3 regions of the Paenibacillus konkukensis genome follow, and region 2 is predicted to be linked to each of the others. Evidence: riboswitches for the same ligand, from Rfam matches in the RefSeq annotation. Region 2 holds a riboswitch; each other region holds the start of a gene.
The links. A riboswitch is a leader RNA that binds a small molecule or an ion and turns the genes downstream of it on or off. The one in region 2 is predicted to bind ZMP and ZTP.
Positions count from the first base shown of each region.

Region 1 (4,135 bases), 3.6 Mb from region 2:
GATTCGCTGCCCCGAAGCGTACATATCCGCTTTCCGCCAGGCGCAAACCGGGGAATTCAGGCAGGTCGTGCAGAGAAGCGCCGCCGGTGAGCCGGTGAATACGGCGACGACCTACAAGGACGAGCGGATCAGCCTCGGCACGTTCAGCAGGGACGTCATGTGGAATCAGCGGCGCAATCTGCTCGCCTATGTGCCGAACGGGGAAGGCTTTACCTATATGCATCTGCGTTTTTTGCACGACGGATACGATTATTCGTCGGCCGTCTTCTACGGCGAGCAGCTGCAAAACGACGTTCTGTTCGGCATCGGCTTCTGCACGGACGGCGGGGACACCCATATCGGGCTCGATCCGATCGACGGGACGATCGAGGCGTCCGACCTGCGGCTGCGGTTGGAATTCGGCGGCAGTCAGGAAGGCGTTGCGGCGGATTTGACCGACGCTTGGAGCGAAGCCGCCGCTGAAGCGGGCACCGCGCTTGAAGCCGCTAGCGGCAGCGCCGCCGCAACGCGCGGAGGGGCGGATCTGCGGACGGCGAACGTGCGGCTGGATCGCGGGCTTGCCGTGCAGGCGCAGGTTTTGTTCGCTGCCTTCGACGGCGAACGCCCCGAATGGAAGATAAGCGCGGACGAAGGCAAATTATGCGTAGACTATGTGATCTACGCCGGAGCCAGGAAGCGCTTCGATTTTCGCGGCATGGAGCAGGCGCTGCTCGTGTTCGCCCTGCGTCTGGGCAGCGCAGCGGAGCCGGCGGGGCTGAACGCGTCCGCCGTGCCGGAGCGCGCCGCCGCCGCTGTTTCGGCTTCGGCCGAGAGGAAGCCGGAGGGCCCCGGCGCTGCGGCTCCGGAGGCCGCCGAAGCGGCTGAGCGCCGTCCGCGCGTGCATGCCGAATGGCATACGGACGGCGGCGGGACGCTGCGGCTGAGCCTGCCGCTTAAACCCGCGCCGAAGCAGGAGATGCTTCAGCCATAGCAAACGCGAAGAAAGGGGAGCTTCATATGTCCAAAGGAACTGTGGTAACCAATGAGTTTGCCGAATATACGGACGCATACACCGGCCGCAAGGTAACCAGGCTCACGTCGCCGGAGTATATGAGCCACCACCCTTATTTTTATTATAAAATGGTGACGGACGATAGCCGTTATCTTATTTACGCCAGCGACAGAGAAGGCGATGGAGCGCGCCAGCTGTACAAGATGGATTTGCACGACGGCACGGCGGTGCAGCTGACCGAAGGCGGCGGCGTCCATGATTTCAGCTGCTCGCTTACGAGCGACGACAAGCATTTGATCTTTTGCCGGGATCAGCGCGTAATCCGGATGGATTTGGCTTCCTTGAGCGAGGAGACGATCTATGAGACGCCGGCCGGCTGGCAGGCGAACGCCAATCCGGGATTGAGCCCGGACGACCGTTACCTGGTGCTGACCGAGATGAACGAGCGGGATGTCGTGCCCGAACGGGGCGATTGGTCGACCTTCGAACCGCAGTGGGCGGCGAGGCCGCACTGCCGGATCGTCTATGTGGACATCGAGCGCCGCACTTCCCATGTCGTTCATGAAGAGCCGCATTGCTGGCTCGGTCATCCGCAGATTCGGCCGGGCGATCCGTCGACGATCCTGTTCTGCCACGAAGGGCCGTGGAACCGGATCGACGCGAGGCTGTGGCTGATTCAAGCCGACGGCTCGAATATGCGCTGCGCGAAGCCGCAAACGCATGAAGAGCTGATCACGCATGAATATTGGCTCGCCGACGGCTCCAGGTTTGCGTTTGTTTACCGCCATCACGAGCAGGGACTGAAGGAGAGCATCCGGTTTATCGATCCCGCGACGCTGAAGGAAGAGATTTGGATGGAATGCTCCAAGTACTGCCATTTTATTTCCAACCGGGATCATACGTTCATCGTCGGCGACGGCCAGCTGCCGGAGGAGCATTTCATTTATCTCGTCGATGTACAGAAGCGGACCGAGGAGAAGCTGTGCTCTCACGGCACCAGCTGGAAAGGCTACGGCAACACGCAGGACGCCCATCCTCACCCGTCGTTTGCTCCCGACAGCTCCTTCGTTATTTTTACGTCCGACCGGGAAGGGATGCCTTGCATTTACCGGGCCGAGCTGTAAAATAAGGATTGCTATTATCTGAATTTTCTGATATAAAAAGATTAATGAAAAACGGACTGCGCGCGACTGGCGGAGCATGGGGAACCATGAGGGAGCGCGCAGCGGATGAGCCGTACGCCTGGGCGAAGTATTCGGTCTATTATGGACCGGATACTTTTTTTCGTTTTCCCGGGCACGCAGGAGCAACGGTTCCCGAGAACGGCGGGGAACAGGTCGACGTTGCCGGGAGCAACGGGAATTTGCCGTTATTTAACTTTTACTGTGAATGAATAGGAGAAGGAGGAAATTCGAATGAACATTCGCTGGCTGCAAGCAGAAGACATCCGTGAGGTAGAGGCGATGATGGCGGACTATCCGCTGCAATATCCGAAGTTTGTGAGGGAGCGCTATCCGTCCCGCTGGGCGGACCATTTGCGTACGAAAAACCGAAACGCATGCGGCTATGCCGTCGCCGTGTCGGAGGGGGAGCGGCTGATTGTCGGCCATGCGGGCTATGTGTTCAATCAGGAAGCCGGGATGTACGAGATCGTCGGAGTGGTCGTTTCATCTCGGTATGGACGTCAAGGGACGGGAAGAGCGCTGCTGCGATTCGTCGAAGAGCGGCTTCGCAGCGAGGGAGCGGAGCAGGTGTTTCTGCATACGCTGGGGCATCCCGGCAATGAAGGGACGCTTTGTTTTTATCGCAGTATCGGTTATTTTCAAACAAGCCATGAAATCGATTTCTTCAGGTCCGGTTACCACCGGGTTACGTTCGTCAGACGGCTTGCCCGCGATGAGACGGCGGAATCGGCTCTGACGATCCGGCCCGCGGTGAGCGAAGAGGAGCGGGAGACATTCGCTTCGATCCTGGAGGAAGGGGCGTTCTGGCTCGCCGATCGGGGAGCGGCAATGTGCACGAAGCGGCAGGTGACGGCGGAGTCCATCGCTGCAGCCTACGGCCGGGAAGGGCTGTACGTCGCCTATGTGAATGGACAGGCGGCGGGTGCCGTGATTGTGCAAGCCGGCCTAGACGGGGGCCAGCCAGACGGTCCGCAGGCAGACGCGCTCCGGCTGCACAAGCTGTGCGTGCGCCGGGCCTATGCGGGAACGGGCTTGTCCAGAAGAATCGTCGGTTGGACTATCGCCTATGCCCGTGAGAAGGGCTTGCGGCGGGTACGGCTGGACTGTGCCGCAGACAGGCCCAAGCTTTGCGCGTTCTACGAAAGCTTGGGATTTCGCAAGGCTGGCGAGACGCTAGTATTGGGCAAATACCCGACGGCTTTTTACGAGTACGGCTGGGAATAAGAAGGCGTGGGATTATTTTACATTTGCGCGAGCGGCTAGGTCCGTAGTATATAATAAGTTTACTATGACCGCGCATAACAGCATAACGCCGCCTGGTCTCTATATCGTAGAAGGGAAGAAGCAGGGTGAAGATGAAGCTTCCGGCCAGCTCGTTTCAGAACAAGCTTATGCTATCGTATCTCGTCATTATTTTAATTCCCGTTTTGTCCGCGCTGTTTATATTGGGGCTCGATTTTTACAACCAAACGAAGCGCAGCTACGAAGATATTATGAATCAATTGAACAAGCGGACCAACCTGATCGTATCCGATTTTTTTTCCAACATATCGCGTTATTCTTATTTTTATTTGACGGATAACCGCTTGAAGCGGATTTTGGAGAAGAAGAACGTGCAGAGCAATCTGGAATTTATCGACGACGCCAACTATATGCAGCAAGCGATGGATCAGAACCTGCTGATGAACGGGCAGCTCGTCGGCATTTCGGTCACGGGCGTTAATGGAAGGGTTTACAGCAGCACCGGCGCCAATACCGGATACCTTGACAAGCTGCTCGGCGAACTGCCTGCGGATAAACTGCGGAAGGGCAAAATTATTGTCACCAACGCTTATGAAAGCAATATTGTCAGCAATCAAGGGAAGGTCGTTTCCGTGCTGCGTTACTTATCGGATTTGGATCATGTGAAGGGGCAGGACGTCTACGCGAAGCTGGACATCAAGTTTAAGGTCATCGAGAA
Region 1 is NZ_CP027059.1:679,506-683,640, reverse strand. It holds gene SK3146_RS02910 (hypothetical protein) at 1-970, shown strand, start outside; gene SK3146_RS02905 (oligogalacturonate lyase family protein) at 997-2,115, shown strand; ZMP/ZTP riboswitch at 2,168-2,246, shown strand; gene SK3146_RS02900 (GNAT family N-acetyltransferase) at 2,407-3,399, shown strand; gene SK3146_RS02895 (sensor histidine kinase) at 3,531-4,135, shown strand, end outside.
Region 1: linked by a shared signal. The riboswitch ahead of SK3146_RS02900 (GNAT family N-acetyltransferase) and the one ahead of rpiB (ribose 5-phosphate isomerase B) in region 2 are both predicted to bind ZMP and ZTP.

Region 2 (4,135 bases):
CGCTTTGTCATGCACTGCCGCATCGGCAGGATTTTTCAAAGTCAAAGCGATAATTTTGGCGATCGTCTTCATCGCTTCTTGATCCATGCCGCGGGATGTAGCGGCCGGAGTGCCCACGCGGATACCGCTTGTGATCATCGGCTTCGCCGGATCGAACGGGATCGCGTTTTTGTTGACCGTAACGCCCACTTCGTCAAGCAGATGCTCGGCGTCTTTACCGCTGATGTTCAAATTGCGCAGGTCGATCAGCATCAAGTGGTTGTCGGTACCGCCGGATACGAGATCGACGCCTTCGGCGATCAACGACTCGGCCAGCGTTTTGGCGTTGTTGACGACGTTTTGCGCATACGTTTTGAATTCAGGCTGCAGCGCTTCGCCGAACGATACGGCTTTGGCCGCGATCGTATGCATCAGCGGTCCGCCTTGCGTGCCCGGGAATACCGCTTTATCGATAGCCGCCGCCCATGGCTTGCGGCACAGGATCATACCGCCGCGAGGACCGCGCAGCGTCTTGTGCGTCGTCGTCGTGACGAAATGAGCGTAAGGAACCGGATTCTGGTGCAAGCCTGCCGCTACAAGGCCGGCGATGTGCGCCATATCGACCATCAAGAGAGCGCCGACATCGTTAGCGATCTGGCCCAATGCTTCGAAGTCGATCATACGCGGATAAGCGCTCGCTCCGGCAACGATCATGCGGGGCTTATGCTTGAACGCCGCTTTGCGGACTTCGTCATAATCGATCCGGGAATCGGATTCTCTGACGCCGTAAGCGACGAAGTTGTACAAGAGACCGGAAGCGTTGACCGGGCTGCCGTGCGTCAAATGGCCGCCGTGCGCCAGGTTCATGCCGAGCACGGTATCTCCGGGCTGCAGCGCAGCCAAATAAACCGCCATGTTCGCTTGCGCGCCGGAGTGAGGCTGCACGTTCGCATGTTCTGCGCCGAACAATTCTTTAGCGCGGTCGCGTGCGATCTCTTCGACGATGTCGACGTATTCGCAGCCGCCGTAGTAGCGTCTGCCCGGATAACCTTCGGCATATTTGTTCGTCAGGACGGTGCCCATAGCTTGCATAACGGCTTCGCTGACAAAGTTTTCGGAAGCGATCAGTTCGATTTTATCGCGCTGGCGGCCAATTTCAAGATTCATAGCCTCGACGATTTTCGGGTCTTGTTTGCGTAATTGTTCCACGGATAAATCCTCCTTTATGATCATGAGATAGATTTAAAATGAATCCTGTTCATGCAGGTATTGCCTTTTATGTTATAAACCGATTCGTTCCTCCGGCGGCCGGCAAGCGGTCAGGAGCACGTCCCCTCGCCGTCCGGTTCCGCCGTATAGACGGCCCGAGCGCCGCCAATCAGCTTAGGACGCGTATAGGCCATCTGCACATACGCTTGACCGATCATCCGTATGGACGGTCTAAGAGGGACCGCCACCCGCTTCAGATGCATGCCGATCAGCGTGCCGCCGATATCGATACCGGCATGGGCTTCGATCGTCTCCACGACTAAGGCGTCCTTCAGATGCTTGAAAGCGTAGGAGGCCATAGAACCGCCGGCGCGGGGCACCGGTACGACCGCAACCTGCTCTAGCCGATACTCCCGCATTGCTGCCCGCTCCACGACCAGCGCGCGGTTCAGATGCTCGCAGCATTGAAACGCGGGGTAAAAGCCGGATTCGGCACGCACCGTCTCTATTGCGGCAAACAACTGCTCGGCAACCCGCTCCGTTCCGGATGTGCCGATGTGCTTGCCGAGCACCTCGCTCGTGCTTGTCCCGAACACGACAATTTGCCCCGGCTGAATGCCGCCCGCCCGGACCAGCTCGCGAAGCGCTTGTTCCATCGGAGCGCGAATCGCGCCAAAATCCAGTGCGTCGGAAACGGTTGATACGTCAAGACCGGAATGTTCGCTGTTGTTCAAGATCATCGCCTCTTCCTGTCAAGCTGCCCGCTTAAGGATGAATCGCGTACTTGTCTTCCAATGCTTTGACTTTATTGATCCGGTTTTGATGGCGTTCCCCTTGCGAAAATTCGGTTTCGAGCCAGATTTTCACAATCTCCTGCGCGACTCCCGGCCCGATCACTCTCTCGCCCATCGCAAGCACATTCGTATCGTTGTGCTCTCGCGTCGCTTTAGCGGAGAATAAGTCGTGAACCAGCGCACAGCGAATGCCCGGCACCTTGTTCGCGGCGATCGTCATGCCGATCCCCGTTCCGCAGATCAGAATCCCTTTGTCCGCTTGGCCGGCAACGACTTGATCGCATACCGCAATCGCATAATCCGGATAATCGACGGAATCCGAACAATTACAGCCCAGATCGGTGACCTGATGCCCGAGCGATTCGATAAACCCAATCAATTCATCCTTCAAACGAACTCCCGCGTGGTCTGCTCCCATTGCAATTTTCATGTGTCTTTAGCCTCCTAACCATAGTTAGCTTCATTATACCCGAAATATGGCTGAAACACGAAAAAAGAGCATACTGCGTGCTGATATCAGCACGACGATGCTCTTTGCCCAGGCGACCGGCCGTATACCCCGATGCTCCACTGTGGTTACTCCCACTCGTCGCCAGTTACACCGGGTCTGTTCATGTACCCTTATCATAACGGAAATGACGTTTCCTGTAAAGCCTAAAACGGCTCTAAGCGCGAACCTGCGCGTTTAATTTTTAAGCTTCGCAATCAGCTTGACAAGCGCCCCTTCAATTTCGGCGGCGCACTCGCGGTACAGCGATAACGGGCCTCCGAACGGGTCGGCGATATCATAGTCGGGCAGCTTGCGTTCCAGCGTTAAAATCCGCGCCCGCTCCTCGTCCGTAACTTGCTGGGACAAAGCGCGCTTAACCTGAAGATCGGCAATCAGCCGCTCCATTTCGGCAATGCGCTCGGCCGCTCCCGGGTCGTCCTCGACGAACTCCTTCAGCGTAAAAATTTTGTCCATATGCTCCGGATATTTTCCGATCGCATGCTGTTTATGGCCGGAAGTCATCGTCAAAATCACATCGGCCCATTCCATTAGCGGCTTCGTCAAAGCGTTGGAGGTGATGCTGTCGTCAAAGCCTTTTTCTTTTAAAACCGAGGCGGCGTGATTGGACACGGGCGACCCGTCGAATGCCGCAACCCCGGCCGAGCGAACTTCAATATGCCGCAAATCGTGCTCCTCCAGCATCCTCCTAAGAATCCCTTCGGCCATCGGACTGCGGCAGGTGTTGCCTGTGCAAACGAATAAGATTCGATTCATGGGGATTCCCTGCCTTTTTCTCAAATTGTACATTAACATCATTGTACCTTAAAACGCTGCAAATAGGGGCAGCGAGATCATCCATTTTTGGCAAAGCCAAGCTTATAGTAAAAAATGCAGGCCGAAAGCCAGCAGGATAACGCCTCCCATGGCTTCCCCATATTCGCCTATCCAGCGTCCCATTTTGCTGCCGAGCAGCAGGCCGATTATAGACATCATCCCTCCGACCGTACCGAACATCACCACGGTGAGCGCCATATCGCCGGCGAACATGCCGAGCGATACGCCGACGGAGAACGAATCGATGCTGACGCTAAGCGCAAACAGCGTAATCCCCCATAGCGTCCGGTGATCGATCGACCTCGTCTCTTCTCCCTTTAGGGAGCTGTATACCATATGTACGCCAAGCAGCAGGAGCAGGGCTCCGCCGGCCTTGGTAGCTATGCCGCCGAGCAGCGAGCTGACATAGCTCCCCATAAACATCCCCAGCAGGGGCATGAGCATATGGAACAAAGCGATCACTACGCTAAGCTTCAAAATATCCAGCTTCCGTATGCCCTTCATGCCAATCCCTATGCCCAGCGACAGCGCGTCCAGCCCGAGGGCGACAGCCATAATGAATATTGCAATGAATTGCCCCAGCATTAGCGGCGTTGCCCAATCCATATCCCCTTACCCCCTGTCCCGTTCCTAATCAACATATGCGGACGAGTAGGGAAACATGCCTTCGGGCGCCCAGCCGGGCATCGGGATGCTGTGATATAATGCCGGAATGAGTCTTACATCCCATTTATCGCAGGAGGAATCCGATTATGAGCATCTCATCCCCCCGCATCGGCGTCGGCGCGGTCATACTAAATCCCGAGCGGCAGGTGCTGCTGGTTTTGCG
Region 2 is NZ_CP027059.1:4,294,162-4,298,296, forward strand. It holds gene glyA (serine hydroxymethyltransferase) at 1-1,188, opposite strand, end outside; gene SK3146_RS18475 (TIGR01440 family protein) at 1,299-1,928, opposite strand; gene rpiB (ribose 5-phosphate isomerase B) at 1,954-2,412, opposite strand; ZMP/ZTP riboswitch at 2,512-2,592, opposite strand; gene SK3146_RS18485 (low molecular weight protein arginine phosphatase) at 2,668-3,246, opposite strand; gene SK3146_RS18490 (manganese efflux pump MntP) at 3,349-3,912, opposite strand; gene SK3146_RS18495 (NUDIX domain-containing protein) at 4,059-4,135, shown strand, end outside.

Region 3 (4,135 bases), 1.3 Mb from region 2:
AACGCTGAACGGGCCGCATTTTAAGCGGAGCTGAATCAATGAAATAAGAAAGGCGTGCTATTCGGAGCTTCCGGGCACGTCTTTTTGCTATTTTGGGAGATAATGCCGGGACAGTCTCGTTGCGCAGAGGAAGCGAGCTGGAAATAAATTGGACTTTACAATGCGTTTCAAATCGAGTTAAAATAAGGTATAACTAAATAGTAGTTAATGTCGCTGAGTTTTCTTTTTTAAGAAAAACGGGGGACCCAAGTATCATGGGGTGAATCAATGTGCAGTCAACTGCATGTTGTAGGGCGAATTCTCACTGCCCGAATCCGACAGCTAACCTCGTAAGCGGAGTGGGAAGGATAGATTTGCTTATTAAAGCACAAGGTCTACCCTTGTGCTTTTCGTGCACCCTCCAAGCAAAAAAAGTCTTCCCGCCTCAACTGTTGTACAATTTGAGAGGAGGATTTCACATGGTCTACAAAGAAAAGCTGCTGCATTTGTTGGATGGATTGAACGAGCTGGATCAGAAGGCTGCCTATGAATATATTCAATCGCTTGCCAGACGCAGCTCGAACAAGGCAGAGAGTAAAGAAGTCGTCCACTTGTACGGTAAGGATTATTTTATCGTACCGGATTGATGGAAGTCTTGCCCTTCGCACGTTCTTTGATGAAATGAAACGCTAGTTTTATGCATAAGAGAAGGATCGCCTGATCTGCCGAAGCCAAGCCGCTTGGGAGAGAGGTGATCCTTTTTTGTTGTTGACTAGGACAAGTTTCCGTGATTAAGATTGTCCCCGGATTCTGCGCCGTACTGTCTCCAGCACTTCGCTCCTAGCGTTTTGAATATGCTGCATGCATCTGGCGGCTTGTTCCGCGTACCCATGCTTGGCATCGCTGTCCTTCATCGACGCGAGGTTAATATCTACGGTAAGCAGAGCGGATTGCGCCGCCGCTTCAAACAGAATCGCTCCGATGCCCAGATCGGAGATAACGTTCTTGTTGCAGGCTTCGGCAATGCTGCAAGTGTGCTGCATCGCCTGGCTGCAGACGTCCATAAGGCGAAGCGGCACTTCGACCGCCGCCGCCGTCGCTTGGCCGATCGTCTGCTGCCGCAGCCGTTTTTCTTCATCCGTGCTTTTGGGAAGCTTGAGAGCCTCCATATACGTATCGAAGGAGCGAATATCGTCGGCGAGCAGTTGTTCGCAGACGCTGCTTAAGTCTGTCATTTTTTGAAGAACATCTGTCATTAACGGCTCATGCTCTGCGAACTTTTCTCCCGTTGAGAGATTGCCGACCATAGAGGTCATAGAAGCGCCCAACGCGGCAACCAGAGCGGCTACGCTTCCGCCGCCGGGCGTAGGCTTGGAACTGCCCGTCTGCTGAATAAAGCTGCGAATCGATTGGTCCCATGATATTGCGCTCATCATAGTTCCCCTCCTCTTGCCTGAAGCTGAATGTCGACGGCTTTGAGCAAGTTTTCAAAAAGCAGAGCGGTCGTTAAGGTGCCTACCCCGCCCGGCACCGGCGTGATGGCAGCGACATGCTCCGCCACGTCCTGAGCTACATCGCCGATCATGCGGCCGTTGTCCCCTTCATTGATTCCGGCGTCGATAACGACCAATTCGGAATGAACCAGATGCCGGTTAACGGTTTCGGGACGGCCGACGGCGACGAACGCAATATCGGCATGCCGCAGATGCGCCCCGATGTCCGGCGTGCGGGAGTGGCATACCGTAACGGTCGCTTGCTCCCGCTGCAGCATATGGAACAAGGGGAGGCCTACCGTTTGGCCGCGTCCGACAAGCACGACGTGCTTTCCTGCGAGACGGTAGCCGTAATGCTTGAGCAGCCGGATACAAGCCTGCGGGGTAGCGGGATACAGCCCGATCTCGCCGGTTATTGTAGCCAGCTTGTTATCCGGCGTGATACCGTCGATATCTTTAGCGGGAGAGACGGATTTGACGATTGCTGGTGTATTGAGGTGATCGGGCAGCGGCAGCTCCAGCATCATTCCGTGCACCTCCGGGTCCTTATTTAGGCGGTCGATGAGATCGAGGACTTGCTTCTCGCTTACGTTTTTATCGAAGGTGTGCAGCTGGAACTGTACTCCCAGCTTGTCGGCGACTTTCCGTTTGGCCTGGGCATAGTAGGCCGAGGCCGGATCTCCGTCGACCAGCAGAGCGGCGAGCTGCGGCCGAACTCCCTTGCCGTTCAGCTGCTCGACGCGGGTGCGGACCGCTTCGTATACGAGATCGGCCGCTTCTTTTGCTTTCATCATAACAGTCATTTCGAATACCTCCTGTACTTGAATATCGTAATGAGCGGAGAAAACAAAAAAAGCATTCCAATAACCGCATCGAAGACGCAGCTATTGAAATACTTTTCCCAGGCGAACGGCACGTTCCTATTGTATGCTCCCTTGTGGTTGATTCCACTTTCATCGCCAGTCACATACAACCTATTTATATGTAAGTGTAACAAATTGCAGCGGGGATGGGAAGTGGGCAAAATATTCGAAAATGATGCTTAATCGCTTTATTGCGGCTGCGGATCGCCGGACCGGCGACGGCCGGCGCTGTTTTCGCTGCGATCAGAGCGCTGCGTTGCGGGATGCCAAGCGAAGCTCGATCTCCCGGATGAATTCCCGGGCCGCTGCCGCCAAACGCTGCTCCAGCTCTTCCGCAAGCTCGAAAGAGCCGTCTTCGTTGCGCTTAACCTGGGAATCCAAAGCAAACACGCCGGCGAGCTGGGTTCTGGCGCCTAACGCAGCAAGAACGGGTTTGAGCGCATATTCCAGAGCGAGCAGATGAGCGATTGTGCCGCCGATGGCGACGGGAAAAATGACTTTGCCTTCCAGACCTTTTTGCGGAATCAAATCGAGGAAGGTTTTGATCACACCGGTATAAGATGCCTTATAGATCGGCGTAGCGACGATAACCGCATCCGCTTCGGCGACGCTTTGATTGGCGGCGACGATCGCCGGGCTTTCGAAATTCGTATAGATCAGATCCTCCGGCGGCAGATTGCGCACGTCGATTGTGGCGATATCGAGGGAAGCGGCGTTCAAATGGGTCTGAACGGCTTGCAGCACTCCATTCAAGCGGGAGCTTGCTGACGGGCTGCCGGAAATGACGGTTACTTTGGACATAAGTTTCACTCTCCTAAAAATATGGTTTGGAAACATGGAATCCGGCCGGATTAATCGTTCCCGCGCAGCGCAAAAAAGACTCCGGCCCTTACAAGGGGGAGTCTCCAGTCGTCTGGTCGACTTACTTATGACTCCTCCGACTCGGGTTCGGCTTGCAGCCTGTTTTTTCTTGAAAAATCGGATGCGATAAAGGAGGCTTTACGAATGTTACGTAAATCGTAGCATTGCTCCACAATAGGCGTCAAGAAGAAAGTTGATAAAATAGATAAGAATTATTGGTTTTATGCTGTGAGCAGAAGATTTACGTTCCTTACGAAAAATATTGTTTGTAGAGAGTTTACATTTTTAAACTTTGTGATAATATAGAAATATTCAGAATGTTCAATAAGCGATGAAGAGAATCCACGCAGCGGCTCTTATGTCCAGAGAGCAGGGGGAAAGCTGAAACCTTTGCCGTAATCCGCTAACGTGCCGTCATCTCCGAGCTTTCGCTCGAAAGCCTGTCGGTCGGCTGTATATCAGCCGGATGGGCAAGTAGTCCCGAACGGAATAGCACACGTTATCGTGCTGTAGGTAAGGAGCATCCTTACCTCATGAGACCGCTATCGCAAGATGAGCGGTGAATCAGGGTGGTACCGCGAAATTGACCCCTTTCGTCCCTATGTACGGCATGAATATGCCGTCGTCAGGATGGAAGGGGTTTACTGTTTTCCTAAGCTCAGTTTTTAAACTTATAAAAGCGATGAAGAGAATAAGCGCAGCGGCACTTATGCCCAGAGAGCAGGGGGAAAGCTGAAACCTTTGCCATAATCCGTTAGCGCATTGTCATCTCGGAGCTTTCGCTCGAAAACCTGTCGGTCGGCTGTTCATCGGTCCGGTAGGCGAGTAGTCCCGAACGTCAGTAGCACACGTTATCGTGCTGTAGGTAAGGAGTGACCTTACCTCATGAGACCGCCGTCGCGAGATGAGCGGTGAACCAGGGTGGTACCGCGAAAATAA
Region 3 is NZ_CP027059.1:2,963,582-2,967,716, reverse strand. It holds cyclic di-AMP (ydaO/yuaA leader) riboswitch at 202-351, shown strand; gene SK3146_RS12675 (hypothetical protein) at 459-626, shown strand; gene SK3146_RS12670 (cyclodeaminase/cyclohydrolase family protein) at 771-1,412, opposite strand; gene SK3146_RS12665 (bifunctional 5,10-methylenetetrahydrofolate dehydrogenase/5,10-methenyltetrahydrofolate cyclohydrolase) at 1,412-2,275, opposite strand; ZMP/ZTP riboswitch at 2,365-2,449, opposite strand; gene ssuE (NADPH-dependent FMN reductase) at 2,579-3,136, opposite strand.
Region 3: linked by a shared signal. The riboswitch ahead of SK3146_RS12665 (bifunctional 5,10-methylenetetrahydrofolate dehydrogenase/5,10-methenyltetrahydrofolate cyclohydrolase) and the one ahead of rpiB (ribose 5-phosphate isomerase B) in region 2 are both predicted to bind ZMP and ZTP.